4 regions of the Bacillus sp. GW823-FHT06A10 genome follow, and region 3 is predicted to be linked to each of the others. Evidence: riboswitches for the same ligand, from Rfam matches in the RefSeq annotation. Region 3 holds a riboswitch; each other region holds the start of a gene.
The links. Region 3 has a riboswitch for lysine ahead of AC1Q8M_RS11440 (amino acid permease). Riboswitches for the same ligand answer to the same signal wherever they lie in the genome.
Positions count from the first base shown of each region.

Region 1: linked by a shared signal. The riboswitch ahead of lysA (diaminopimelate decarboxylase) and the one ahead of AC1Q8M_RS11440 (amino acid permease) in region 3 are both predicted to bind lysine.
Region 2: linked by a shared signal. The riboswitch ahead of AC1Q8M_RS05090 (aspartate kinase) and the one ahead of AC1Q8M_RS11440 (amino acid permease) in region 3 are both predicted to bind lysine.
Region 4: linked by a shared signal. The riboswitch ahead of AC1Q8M_RS00670 (amino acid permease) and the one ahead of AC1Q8M_RS11440 (amino acid permease) in region 3 are both predicted to bind lysine.

Region 1 covers NZ_JBXAHT010000001.1:646,995-650,736, forward strand. Annotated here, with positions in the region: gene AC1Q8M_RS03400 (LTA synthase family protein) at 1-243, opposite strand, end outside; gene AC1Q8M_RS03405 (DUF3888 domain-containing protein) at 498-893, shown strand; lysine riboswitch at 983-1,164, shown strand; gene lysA (diaminopimelate decarboxylase) at 1,345-2,661, shown strand; SAM riboswitch class I at 2,777-2,885, shown strand; gene AC1Q8M_RS03415 (YezD family protein) at 2,958-3,101, shown strand; gene AC1Q8M_RS03420 (phosphoadenylyl-sulfate reductase) at 3,189-3,742, shown strand, end outside.
Region 2 covers NZ_JBXAHT010000001.1:965,978-969,719, forward strand. Annotated here, with positions in the region: gene AC1Q8M_RS05085 (VOC family protein) at 1-295, opposite strand, end outside; gene AC1Q8M_RS05090 (aspartate kinase) at 522-1,751, opposite strand; lysine riboswitch at 1,956-2,142, opposite strand; gene AC1Q8M_RS05095 (DoxX-like family protein) at 2,335-3,243, shown strand; gene AC1Q8M_RS05100 (DUF4166 domain-containing protein) at 3,248-3,742, shown strand, end outside.
Region 3 covers NZ_JBXAHT010000001.1:2,241,795-2,245,536, forward strand. Annotated here, with positions in the region: gene AC1Q8M_RS11430 (sulfite exporter TauE/SafE family protein) at 1-691, shown strand, start outside; gene AC1Q8M_RS11435 (GNAT family N-acetyltransferase) at 728-1,177, opposite strand; lysine riboswitch at 1,562-1,755, shown strand; gene AC1Q8M_RS11440 (amino acid permease) at 1,868-3,334, shown strand; gene AC1Q8M_RS11445 (iron-sulfur cluster biosynthesis family protein) at 3,448-3,742, shown strand, end outside.
Region 4 covers NZ_JBXAHT010000001.1:116,063-119,804, reverse strand. Annotated here, with positions in the region: gene AC1Q8M_RS00680 (DUF3626 domain-containing protein) at 1-788, opposite strand, end outside; partial or broken gene AC1Q8M_RS00675 (glutamate racemase) at 901-1,140, opposite strand; lysine riboswitch at 1,250-1,431, shown strand; gene AC1Q8M_RS00670 (amino acid permease) at 1,579-3,003, shown strand; gene AC1Q8M_RS00665 (ABC transporter permease) at 3,064-3,742, shown strand, end outside.

The DNA of each region.
Region 1 (3,742 bases), 1.6 Mb from region 3:
TAAAATAAATGACAGTATAAAACTGATTCCAATTATAATTCGGTTTCGGTACTTAGATGCAAGTAAAGCTAAGCCGAAAAATAAAAGTAACGCAGCTAGTGGATTAATAAAAAGCATGAATTCTTCAAAGAAATTATCAATTTTAATATCAAATGCTAGCTTGTACACAATATATGTTTTAATCCATAGTAAAACGACTGCAACGAGTGCAAATCGCAGTTTTGGAAACAGATGTTGTAGCATAATATACTCCTCTCCTAAAAAGCATGACAGTTCTTGTGAGTCAGTTTGCTTAACGACTCATTTTATATATACGAACAGTCCTTTGTTATTATGATTATTATACTATGAGTATCATTATACGAAAATAAAAGAGAGTTGTGGGCTTTTTTATAATAATCGAGTAGAAAAAGAGTGGTGGGAGACAATAAAACAGAATTTCTATGTATGATAATTATCGTACGCAGAAAGAATCGCGTGATAATACGGAGGTTATAATGCGAAAATTATTATATTTTATAGCATGCAGTAGTGTTATACTTTTTACCTCACCGAGTGTGTCAATAGCTCAATATGATGCACCTCTTATGGAAGATGCACTTTATTCTGTTTTATTTCCAAAAATAAATAAAGCAATTGAAAAACAATATGGAAGTTTGAAACCGTATCAATGCCCTAAAATTATTAGTTTAAAAAAAGTGTATAGCGGTACATATTTATTTCAAGCAAGTATTGAAGTGACAAAGTATGAACGTGTTGCGGGGAAAATTGCTCCCCCATTTGAGAAGGTAACGATTACATTTAATAACGAAGAAGGCGAATGGGAAGTGACAAAGATTTCAGTAAAGCGCTTACCAAATGATACAAAATTAAACTGCAAAAAAACAATATAAAAAATTGTTTGACAAATAAAATGGCCCTTTGGTATTGTTAATAGCAACAATTAGATGTTTGAAAATTAAATAGACTTACCTCATCTACTCTCAAAGGTAGAGGCCGCGATAGGAAAGAGTAAGCTATGGGAGATTTCATGGAATCTGTGATCATAGGCTGAAAGGGACTATTGCCGAAATATAAGAATAACCATCTTATTCATATATTGGGACTACATTGAATAAATGTAGTACTGTCATAAGATTTATTTTATGGAGAGCTATTTGGAGATGTTGATGCGGTTTCTTATTTTGAGGAGATAACAACTCGTTTATTTTTTCAATATATATTTTTCCTAATAAGAAACGCGTGTGAACATTGTTCCGCGCGTTTTTTGTCTATCTAAAAGCGTGCTGCAATGAATAGAAGATTGGGGTTATGAGTTTTAGAGGAAATAAGGGAGGAATTTAAATGTATTTACACGGCACAAGCCGAATTAATGGGCAAGGACACTTAGAAATTGGAGGGTGCGATACGACGCAGCTAGCAAAGCAATACGGAACACCACTTTATGTATACGATGAAGAGTCTATTCGAGGAAAATGCCGAGCATTTCATCGTGCTTTTAAAGAAAGTGGTTTCTCTTATCAAGTAGCATATGCAAGCAAGGCGTTCTTGTGCATGGAGATGTGCCGAGTAGCTCGTGAAGAGAATATGTCATTAGACGTTGTTTCTGGAGGAGAATTATATACTGCGCTCCAAGCAGGATTTCCAGCATCACGTATTCATTTTCATGGAAATAATAAAACAGAAGAAGAGATAGTGATGGCTCTTCAGGCGAATATCGGTTGTTTTGTCGTAGATAATTTCTTTGAATTAGAAGTTTTACACGATTTAGCGATGCAACATGGAAAGTTTGTGAACATATTAATTCGTGTAACGCCTGGAGTAGAGGCGCACACACATGAATATATTACAACAGGCCAAGATGATTCGAAATTTGGATTTGGCGTTTCAAACGGTCAAGCGATGCAGGCAATTGGATTTGCTTTACAAAAATCCAATTATAATGTGCTAGGGATTCATTCACATATCGGATCGCAAATATTTGAAACAGCTGGCTTTGTTCGAGCGATTGAAGTTCTTCGCCAATTTTTAGAAGAAGTGAGAGAGCAAACAAACTATGTAGTAAAAGTGTTAAATGTAGGTGGGGGATTTGGAATACGCTACACAGAGTCGGATACACCGTTAACTCTTGAGACATATGTGCGAGCTGTAACAAGTGCAGTGAGAGAACAATTTACTGTATGTGAATATCCATTGCCAGAAATATGGATTGAACCAGGCCGTAGCATTGTAGGTGATGCTGGGACAACAATTTATACAGTTGGGTCTGTGAAAGATATTCCTGGTATTCGGAAATATGTATCAGTCGATGGTGGAATGACAGATAATTTAAGACCTGCTTTATATAGTGCGCGTTATGAAGCAATGTTAGCGAATCGAGGGAATGATGAGAATGAGGAACTCGTTTCGATTGCGGGGAAATGTTGTGAGAGCGGAGATATGTTGATTTGGGATATTCATTTACCGAAAGTCGCTTCTGCTGATTTACTAGCAGTTTCCTGTACAGGAGCCTACGGGTACTCGATGGCGAATAATTACAATCGGATTCGAAGACCAGCCGTTGTCTTTGCAAAAGGCGGAACATCGCAAGTAGTTGTGGAACGCGAAACATATGAAAATATTATTGGGAACGATCGCATACGTATTAAAGAGCTTGTTTAAATAGAAAAAGGAGTTGTTCGGATGGGCAATTCCTTTTTTGTAAAATAAAATAATTAAAATATATCGGAAAACTAGGATTGAAAAAAATCAGAATTGTGATAAAATACAAATACAAAGCTTATCAAGAGAAGTGGAGGGAACTGGCCCGAAGAAGCTCGGCAACCTGCTTATAGAAAGCAAGGTGCTAAATCCAGCAAAATGGAATCCATTTTGAAAGATAAGGTAAAATATATTACCGAACAGTCTTTTCGAAATGGGAAAGATTTTTTTTATGAATAAAAAGGGGGGCTGTTCGCGTGGGTGTACGGGAACATTTTGATGAAGTATCCGAGAAGATTGAAGCGATGCTTGCTGATATGAAATATGGCTCAATTACAATTGTTGTGCAAGATGGAAAAGTAATTCAGTTAGAGAAAAGTGAAAAAGTACGTTTAAAGTGAAAAGCGCTGACTAGAAAAACTAGAGGCGGTTTTAACCTATTTTCATTAGGTTAAAACCGTCTTTTTGCTTTTACAGGGGGAAAAAACATGTTGACGTATGAAACGTGGGAAGAAAATGTTGTTTCGTTTTCGGAAGAAGATGAAACAAAAGGCGCGTTATCAGTATTAAATTGGGCTTATGAAGAGTATAAAGATGAAATCGTCTACGCATGTAGCTTTGGGGTGGAAGGTATGGTATTGCTGCACCTTATAAACCAAGTAAATCCATCTGCTAAAGTTGTATTTTTGGATACAAATGTTCATTTTCAAGAAACATATGAATTAATTCAAAGAGTGAGGGAACGATTTCCTTCATTGAATATTATAGAAAAGCAGCCAGAACTTACACTTGATGAACAGGCGAAGTTGCATGGTGAAAAACTGTGGGAGAGCAATCCGAATCTTTGTTGTAAGATTAGAAAAATTTTACCTTTAGAAAAATCATTAGTCGTGGAAAAAGCATGGATATCGGGCTTAAGAAGGGAACAATCAGAAACACGTAAGCATACAAAGTTTATAAATCAAGATCATCGTTTTCAATCTATTAAAGTTTGTCCACTCATTCATTGGACGTGGAAAGAAGTTTGGCGATATGTATACAA
Region 2 (3,742 bases), 1.3 Mb from region 3:
TGAACATGACGCGTAGATAACCGAGGGCGTTTACAGGAGCATTTCGGTGATCTGATATAGTAGGTGGGGTGAGAAATCGCGAAAGTTCAATTCGGCTGTGGCCATCTGGAGTGACCATCATAGCGATCTCTACGCACTGAGAACCGAGTCCAGTTACGCGACCAGCCCATTCACCTTCGACATTGGCTCGACCTTCGAGATTCAAGCCAATCTCCTCAAAGAAAGAGATTGCGTTATCAAGGGATTCTACAACGATGCTGACATTGTCCATTCGTAGTAATTTGTTTTTTGCCATAGTCTTATCTCCTTATGTATAAAAGTCTATTATTTAATTATCCTCATAATTATACTACTAAGTAGTTACAAATTCCTTTCAGTCAAAAACACCTTGTCACAGTATAGGAAAATGTGACAAGGTGTTTTTTAATATGTCATATAGCATCGTGTTAACGAACAGCTTTTTATTTAATAGGAAGGTAATACATTAATATGATTTTTTTAGCATTACTAAATATATCAGATTAGCTCATTTGCACTAAAGGCTCAATTTTCGCCATAAATGATTGATGCAGCGCCTCAACGCCTGTTACTAAATGAAGGCGGTCAATAACGACAGACACTTTAATTTCTGATGTACTTACCATTTTAATATGAATATCTTCTTCTTTTAAAGTAGTGAACATATTTGCAGCGACACCTGGGTTAGATACCATGCCAGATCCTACGATTGATACTTTTGCTAAGTGATTTTCATGTTCTACAGATTCATAGTGAAGAGTTTCTTGATTTTGTTCCAAAACTTCTAAAGTTTCTCTTAAATCATTCGAATGAATGGAGAAGGAGAGGTGTACAGTTCCTTCATTTGTAATACTTTGAATGATGATATCTACATTAATGTGTGCTGCTGCTAATGTAGAGAAAACTGTTGAAAGCGAGCCTTGTTCTAATCCTTTAATTGTGACACGTGTAATGTTATCCTCAAATGCAATACCTTTAACGATTGATTGTTGTTCCATGTTACATTCTCCTTTTACAATTGTTCCGTTTTCTTGTTCCATACTTGAGCGAACTTCTAAAACTACATTATGATTTTTAGCAAACTCAACAGCGCGCGGGTGTAATACGCCAGCACCGAGATTAGCAAGCTCTAACATTTCGTCATAAGAAATTTCGTCTAATTTGTAAGCATCTTTTACAACTCGTGGGTCCGTCGTATATACACCTGTCACATCCGTATAAATATCACATTTTTTTGCTTTAAGTGCAGCAGCTAATGCGACAGCAGTCGTATCAGAGCCACCACGGCCAAGCGTTGTAATTTCATTTTCTACACTTATACCTTGGAAACCAGCTACGATAACAATCGTACCTTCAGCAAGATAAGATTGAATACGATCTGTATGAATGTCAGTAATCCGTGCACTACTATGTACAGATTCTGTCGTAATACCTGCTTGCCACCCTGTTAATGAAATTGCATGATAGCCTTTTGCTTGCAGTGCCATTGTTAATAATGAAATAGTTACTTGTTCTCCTGTAGATAGAAGCATATCCATTTCACGTTTACTTGGATTTTCTGTGATAGCGTTAGCGAGTGCGACAAGTTCATCTGTGCTTTTTCCCATTGCTGAAACGACAGAGACAATGCTATGACCTCGTTCATATTCTTCAATAATTAAATTTGCTACATGTTGAATGCGTTCGACGCTTCCGACAGAAGTGCCACCAAATTTTTGAACAATTGTTTCCATTACAAATTCCTTCTTTCGTCTATTTTTAAGAATAGATTAGGAAATATATAAATCCCCAATACTCCTGTAGTTACCAGAAAGACAAACAAAAAACACCATCTCAAATAAGTGAGGATGGTGCTGTTACAGGAAAAGGGAAACAGAAAACGGAGCTAATAAAAAAACCGCCAAAAAAGGAATATCATAAAAAAATGATATCTCTTTTTTGTAGATAGCTCTTCATACGTACACGTCTGTACATATGACAGTTCTGTTTCTATTCGAAAACAGCCCCAATTGATAAATGCAGAGAAATTTATCAATTTCGGCAATACTTCCTTTCATCTAAGTTCATAGACATCTCTGTGTCTCCATTAGAATACTCATAAGTATCGCAACCTCTATCTCACGTTTTAGGCGAGAGTGTTTGATTTATGAAGTTGTTGGTAACATTTGTTTTATAATAATTTAAATTTTTCGTGGAATCAAGTGTTTTATATATATTTTAAAAATTCTTTCTTTTTTTGAGGAAGTTTGTGAAAAATGTAGCAAAATAAATTCATTGCATGTACATTAAACTTATAGTGCATAGGAGGTGGGGAGAATGAAAAGGAAACAGCCTATTTATGTTGCGACAAAAATGAACACGACGATGGAAAAATTATGGGAATATACGCAAGAACCAGATATACATACAGAGTGGGATGCTCGCTTTACTGAAATTTCGTATTTAGAGAAAAAAGAAGGAGAACCACAGAAGTTTTTGTATAAAACAAAGATTGGATTTGGGCTTGAAATAGTTGGAGAAGGGGAATCAATAGGTGAAATAAGAAAAGAAACTGGTGAAAGAATTTCTTCTTTAAAATTTTGGACGGATAATACATTATCTCTTATTCAAATAGGACGTGGTTATTGGAAGTATACGCCCAATAAAGAATACATCCATTTTGAGACACAATATGATTATGATACAAGATTTGGTCGTATAGGAAATGTGATAGATTCCTATATTTTTCGTCCGTTATTAGGTTGGGCGACTGCTTGGAGTTTTGATGCCTTAAAATTATGGTTAGAAAAGGGGCTTCATCCTAGGTTACTAATTAGAAGAACAATGACGTATTGGCTCGTATGTTCTTTATTTGCTTTTGTATGGATATATCAAGGGATAGTGCCAAAACTACTGTTTACTCATTCAGAAGAAGTAAAGATGCTTTCTTTATTAATCGGTTCAAATGAAAGTAGTGTATGTATACTTAAAATAATTGGGGGGTTAGAAATAATTTTCGGTGTCGTATGGCTGTTGCCACTAACAAAACGAAAATTATTTATACTGCATATTATTGTATTACTAGTTTTAACGTTAGCGGCAGGATTTACGAATATCGCAAGCTTTACAGGACCGTTTAATCCGATTACATTAAATGTTCTTTTAATGGGGTTATCAATTGTCGGTTATATAAATAGTTTCGATTTACCAAGCGCGAAAAATTGCAAGAGGGCGAGAAAGGGATAAGTATATGGCTAATATGTATGAACGATTATTAGGGGATACCTATAAAAATCTTCATCCTGAATTGCAGAAGCGTTATGCGATTACAGAAGAGAATAGTTTTACAGGGGAAGGAAAGATGGATGAAATTTACGGTGGCTCTTTTTTCGTGAAATTTATATTGAAAATTGCATCGAAGTTTCGAATGTTTTTCTCGGAACGAGGAGAGGAAATTCCATTTACGATACAAAACATAGCTGAGCGAGATGAATATGGACAAGAATTAGTAAGGTGGAACCGTACTTTTTATTTTCATAATAAGAAAAGATATTTTAATGCAGTTATGCAGTTTGATGAAAACGAAAATGAAATTGTAGATTATTTTGGTGAACCACATTTACTCGTTTCTACACTGCATTTTCATATCGATGAGTTAGGGGCAATGCATATTTCTTCAAAGAAACAATGGTTTTATATGTTTGGAAGAAAAATGCCGTTACCAAAATTTTTGTATGGTGAGGCA
Region 3 (3,742 bases):
TACCGTTTCTAGACTTACATTACCTGGGGCAATCGGCGCATTTGTTGGGGCATGTTTTTTAAGTAATTTGCCTGGCGATGTAATCAAACCGTACATTTCCGTATTTTTATTTACTTTAGGGGTTTATATTTTATTACGATTCATCATTCAAAAACAAATTGTCACTTCAAATAAGCGTATGTCTGCAAAACAACTTGTGCCGCTTGGTTTATTCGCTGGATTCGTTGATTCAACTGGTGGCGGTGGTTGGGGGCCGATTACGACGCCTGTTCTTCTAGCAAGAGGAAATGAAGCTAGAAAAGTTATTGGATCTGTAGATACGAGTGAATTTCCTGTTTCACTCGCTGCAACAATTGGCTTCTTCATCTCACTTGGCTGGGAACAAGTAAGCTGGGTTTGGGTATTTGCGTTAATGCTTGGCGGTATTGTCGCAGCTCCAATTGCTGCATGGTTAGTTCGTATCGTTCCAGCACATTTACTTGGGGTATTAGTTGGCGGTCTTATTATCTTTACGAATATACGTACACTGCTTACTACATTTAAAGTGGATCCAACTATTATTTCACTTTCTTACGTTGCAGTTGGTCTTGTCGTTATTATTTCTATTTTCATTGCTGTTCGAAATCATTCCAATCGTCCTAACGCATCAACGGCTGAGTATCCAAATGATCAGAAGCAAATGCTACCATAACTATAAGAAATACCGCCCAATTTAGAGCGGTATTTTTTATTTTTCTATTTTCCAATTAATCATCGTTTCTGTAGCATTTACTCTCTTCATATGTAACTTTTCTAAAACACGAATCGAACTATAATTATCTAGAAGTGTCTCTGCAATTATTGTTTCTACCTCTCCTGTTTTGAAAGCCCAATCGATTAGTTCTCTTACAGCTTCTGTTGCATAGCCCTTATTCCAATATTTCTCAATAAATCCATAGCCAATTTCCACTGTTTGATTCTCGTTTGGTTTCCCTTTAAACCCAATATCACCTATAACGCTATCATCTTCTTTCCGAAGAACATACCACGCGCCCCATGGTAATATAGCTGCATCTTGTTTTACATTCTTTACATGCCCTACAATATGCGGACCGCTATTGTATCCTTGCTCGTTAGCAATTTGAATTCTCTCTTCTGTACACGGCACTATATAGAGCCTTTCTGTTTCTAATTTCATATTGATTTCCCCTTTTCAATTAAACAATACCCCAATTTTACTAAAAATAAAAAGAATATTCATCCTATTCGTTAAATTTATACTTATTCTTTGAAACGAATTTAAGGAATAATCCTCTTTTGATAGTTATGTCGAATTATATTTTTCTGAATTTTCTTTTAATTTAGAGGATTTTTCAATATTTTTTGCGAAACATTTGTATAACAATTTTTTCTTTGCTTATTGCTACATAATAGTAGGTTCGGGTGGAGTTTTGCAAGCGTTTCCTATACAATAACCGATATTTTTTGACTTTTCCTAACAAAATATCTTGCAATATATTCAGAAAGTCATTACAATTGCCATATATTAAAAATCTTAGCAATATATAAATCCTCATCAATCCGATGAGGTAGAGGTTGCGACTTTTAATAGTAAAACGGACGAGACACAGAGAATGTCAGCTGACTCCGTTTGAAAGGAAAAGTTGCCGAAGTTTATATTTCTTCTCTGGAAATATGAGCTGGGGCTGTCTCCGAAAGGAACAGAACTGTCACGTTTACAAAATTACCGTGTAAACGTGGGGTGCTATCTTAACGGAAGGGTATGATGGGGTGGTTATTTGTGAAACGTTCCGCCAAATTCCTTTGGCGGTTTTTTGTATTTTTCTCCCCCGCTCCTTCCTAACCTACAAGAAAAGGAGTGTTGAACATGAATAGCGCAACAAATCAATCTACCTCTAAAACGCAAACTACACAAGGACAAGGTGAATTAAAACGCGGATTAAAATCTCGTCACCTTACGATGATTTCTCTCGGTGGTACAATTGGTACCGGACTATTTCTTGCCAGCGGTGGTGTCATCCATACAGCTGGACCTGGTGGCGCATTAATTGCATACGCCGCAATTGGAATTATGGTTTATTTTTTAATGACAAGCTTAGCTGAACTTGCAGCTTACATGCCTGTTACTGGATCTTTTAGCACGTATGCAACAAAATTTGTTGATCCATCACTTGGCTTTGCACTTGGATGGAACTATTGGTATAACTGGGCAATTACGATTGCTGCTGAACTTGCAGCCGTAACATTAATTATGAAATTTTGGTTCCCAGATACCCCTTCTCTTATTTGGAGCGGATTATGTTTAGCTATTATTTTCCTTTTAAACTATTTATCTGTTAAAGGGTTTGGTGAATCTGAATATTGGTTCGCACTTATTAAAGTAGTTACGATTATTATCTTTTTAATTGTTGGTTTCATGATGATTTTTGGAATTATGGGCGGTGAAACGGTTGGATTTAAAAACTTCACTGTTGCAGATGCACCATTTAACGGCGGTATCATGGCAATTATCGGTGTGTTTATGGCAGCTGGTTTCTCATTCCAAGGTACTGAACTATTAGGAGTAGCTGCTGGTGAAACGTCTGATCCAGAACGTAATATCCCAAAAGCAATTCGTTCAATCTTTTGGCGTATTCTTTTATTCTATATCCTTGCGATTCTCGTTATCGGTTTATTAATTCCTTATACAACTGAAAGCCTTGCTGCAAGTGATGTTACAGTAAGTCCGTTTACACTTATTTTTGAAAAAGCGGGCGTTGCCTTTGCTGCTTCTGTTATGAACGCTGTTATTTTAACTGCTGTACTATCTGCTGGTAACTCTGGTATGTATGCATCAACTCGTATGCTTTGGGATTTAGCTCGCCAAGGAAAAGCACCAAAGTTTCTTGGTAAATTAGATAGCCGCGGTGTACCTGTTAACGCGTTAATCGTAACGTCAATTGTTGGGAGTATTGCTTTCATTGCTTCTTTATTCGGTGATGGTGTTGTATACATTTGGTTATTAAACGCATCCGGAATGTCTGGTTTTATCGCATGGGTTGGAATTGCAATTAGTCATTACCGTTTCCGTAAAGCATATATCGCACAAGGAAAAGATTTAAATGACTTACCATATAGAGCAAAATGGTTCCCATTCGGTCCAATCTTCGCATTTACACTTTGTATCATCGTAATTTTAGGACAAAACTACGGCGCATTTATGGGTGAAGCAATTGATTGGAACGGTGTACTCGTTTCTTACATCGGTTTACCACTCTTCTTAGTACTATGGTTAGGTTATAAATTTACGAAAAAAACAAAAGTGATTCCACTTGATAAATGTGAACTAAAATAAAGTGAAACGAGCAAACAAATTTGTTTGCTCGTTTTTTGTTGCAAACCTCTTTACTTCCCTATTGCTCCTGTTTTTGCAATAATAAAGGAAATATAAATAAAGGTTGGGATACAATGAACATTCGCATTACTGATGAAGCGAAAGCAGCTATACATAGATTAGAACTTGAAGATAAAAAGATCGTTCGCATTAGAGGAACAATGACGAACTCTTGTAGTATTTTCGTTGATGTCGATTTAATTTGGGATACATATAACGCAGATGATGTTGTATATGAAGATGCAGAGCTTATCGTACAAATGGATTCATTCACGAAAGACTACACTGGTGATACCGTGAAACTTGATTATAAGACGACAGGTTTTAGTATTACGACTCCGAGTGAGACTTTGGTTTATGGATTGTCGA
Region 4 (3,742 bases), 2.1 Mb from region 3:
ACATCCGTACCCTTAAATGAAGGATCTGCAACAAGCACCTCTACGTCTTCTTTCAGAGAAATCTCTCCATGAATCTGCGCTTCAATATAATGATTAAGATTACGGGCTGGCTCTTTGCTTACTAAATCTATAAACGGCCTTTTCAGATTAGCCAGTAAATGATTAATTAATATTGTTGGAGTCAAATTTCCTTCACCAATTGCAAAATCTCTTACAAATGTCTCTTCCAAAAGAGCAACTAAAATCATATCAAACTCCTCATAAGTCCCCTTTTCTTTCGGATCTTGATGCGAATCTAAATACGTATATGTAGAGCGCGAAGAAACTTTTGGAGATAAAAGAAAATAACATGAACCAAAACGCGGAGCCGGCCCATCTGGATGTAACATTAAATTTAGCGCTCCGTATTTTGGCCGTTGCTCATTCGTTACGCCTTCTAATTGATATGCCCCTCCAAATATTCTCTTTTCCCAAAGGTCACGTTCACCACCAGGGTAAGCAGATACGCTTCCATTAGATAGTAATGTTTCAAATTGACTTTTATATACTCCTTGCTCAAACAATGCTTCAGCAACACTTTTCATACTCGAATCAAGTCTGTCTGGATGAAAGTGTAAAGCAATCCTTGCATGAGATTTTAAATTAGCGACAGCTTCTTCAAATATTTCATCTGTAATATTAGACATTTTAAGTATATGATTAATCGTTGCTTTAGCCTCACGTTTTTCGTTCTCTGCATATTTTGAAATATACTCTAAAGCAAATAATTGAGATCTTGATAATTCCATAATCCAATCTCCCCTTTAATTGAAATGACCTTAATCCTTTCAATTAAAAGTGCATTTTTTCCTTCTTATGCAATTAACCTAATTTATTGAACAAAAAGTACTTTAATACAGTCTAATTACAGATACGAGCATTCTTTACGGGTAAATCCACACATTCTACAGAAATGTGATATCCTAGCCATCGCTCAGCAATATGTTCAAATGATAAAACAGATCCCGTTGTAAAAAAACGATGCTTCGGATTCAGATTGTCAGACAAAATTCCTTTGTGCTGTAAAATGGTACTTAACTCTATCGCTGTTTCTTCTGCAGAACTAATAATCGTTACATCTTCTCCTAACCCCCTTTTTAATCACAAACTCTTCTCTATAATCTGATTATTACTATATCCATTGACGTATAAAAATACATTTGTTACTCTTAAAGACGTTAATTTAATATTTAAATCCTCATTCGTATCTCGGTGAGGTAGAGGTTGCAATCATTAAGAGTATCATTTCAGGAGATGTAGTGGCATTGATGAAGGAATGAGAAAGGAATGGTTGCCGAAGTAAGTCGTGTCCACCATGCACGCTTGCTGGGTCTGCATTTAATAAGTGCAGAACTGTCACAAACGTTTCGTTTGTGGAGAGCTATCGAGAGGTATGTCGTGGGTTTCTTATAAGATAGAAAGCATGTAGCGGCAGATTACGTGCTTTTTTTGTTTTGTTTGGGACTTCTCTTCCTGACTCAGGAAGACATACATATCTCCTCGCTTGACTTGGTTATACTAACTTTGGAGGTATTTTCTATGCAACAAAAAAAATGGGGCTTTTGGGTACTAACAGCTTTCGTTGTCGGTAACATGGTTGGCGCTGGTATTTTCATGGTGCCAAGTACGTTGGCACAAACAGCAAGCCCACTCGGTGTCACTTTAGCTTGGTTAACAACAGGGTTTGGTGTTTTAATGCTAGCTCTTGTTTTCGGTAATTTAGCAATTCGTCGTCCTGATTTAACGACAGGACCACAAAGTCATGCATATGCTTTATTCTCAACACCAAAAAAGAAAAAAATGGCTGGATTCAGTATGGTATGGGGATATTGGGTTGCAAACTGGGCAAGTAACGTTGCCATCATTACATCATTTGCGGGATATTTATCACTCTTCTTCCCAATTATGAAAGATACGCGACTACTATTTTCAATCGGTTCTTTTAACATAGAAGTCGGAAAACTAATTACATTTACGATTTGTTCCATCTTACTTTGGGGAACTCATATTATATTAACAAATGGTGTAAGCGGAGCTGGAAAACTAAACTTCTTAGCAACAACAACGAAAGTAACTGGATTCCTTTTATTCATCGTCGTTACGTTATTTGCATTCGAAGCTTCTAAGTTTGGACAATGGTACACGCCGATGATTGATAAATCAGGTGTATCACATGGTCTTCTTTCACAAGTAAATTTAGCTGCTCTTACAACGCTTTGGGCGTTTATCGGAATTGAATCAGCCGTTCTTTTATCAAACCGTGCTGTTTCTCCAAAAACGGTAAAACGTGCAACAGTTGCGGGATTACTTATTACAGTTGCGATTTACTTAGGAATTACAATTTTAACAATGGGTGTACTTCACGTTGATAAATTACAAACTTCTGAACGTCCATTAGCAGATGCACTAAACGCTGCAATGGGTCATGGCGGCGGGAAACTGATGGCATTACTTGCTCTTACTTCCCTGTTCGGTTCTATCTTAGGCTGGATTTTATTAAGCTCAGAAGTACCATATCAAGCAGCAAAAGAAGGTTTCTTCCCTTCCTTCTTCACAAAAACAAATAAAAAAGGAAGTCCAATTTACTCATTACGATTAACAAACATTATGTCGCAAGTGTTCCTATTCTCAACATTATCAGGAACCATTGCGGAAGCTTATACATTCGTTATTACCGTATCAACACTGGCCTACCTCATTCCATATCTCGTTTCACCAATCTTCCAGTTAAAACTAGTCGCAACTGGTGAAACATATAAAAATGAAATGCGGGCAAGAATTACAGATGGCATAGTCGCAGTTATCGCACTTTGCTACGCACTATGGGTTATTAAAACCGGCGCATCCGATATAAAAACGTTCCTTCTCGGAATTGGTTTATTCGTAATTGGATTTGCTTTCTATCCATTAATGAATCGTGATCAGAAAAAAAATAACGAAAAGAAAAACGGGCAAGTTGCATAACGCAATTTGCTCGTTTTTTCTTTTGTAAAACATATATAATAGAACAAAGAGGTGAAAAACATGTCAATCGAATCGCTATGGAGCAGTCGCTTCCAACAACATATTCAAAATATCATTACATACTTTGCACGTATGATTAACAGTTTACTATATAGCTTTATCTTTATTTCATGCGTTGGCGCATACTACTATGCTCAGTTTCTAAAAACATCTCCTTCTAAAGGAATATCTTTACTACTCATCACGATTGTACTTACATTCATTATAACGAGATGCCCTATCCGTACATTTATTCAAAAACCTGATGCTGTCTATTTACTAGCACTAGAAGAGAAATTAACATCTTATTTCAAAAAATCTCTTCTATACAATTACATCATTCAGCTTTTCCCATTGTTATTTACGTTCCTTATTCTCGTTCCACTTGCTATGCAATCATTGCAATTAACTGTACCTTTTTTGTGTACAATCTTTATCGTATTAATGATTACGAAAGCTTGGAACATGTACATACATTGGATGTGGCGTGATAGTCACGACAAAAACATATGGCTGATCATCCGTATTACTTGTAATGCCTTAATCATTTACATGCTGTTTTATTCCGCAAATGTTCTCATATTAGGCGGACTACTTTTACTACTTGCTTTCCTACTTCTATATACGAAAAAACAGCCTACAAAACGAATACCTTGGGATTACATAATCGAGCAAGAAGAAAAAATGAACGTTCGTTTTT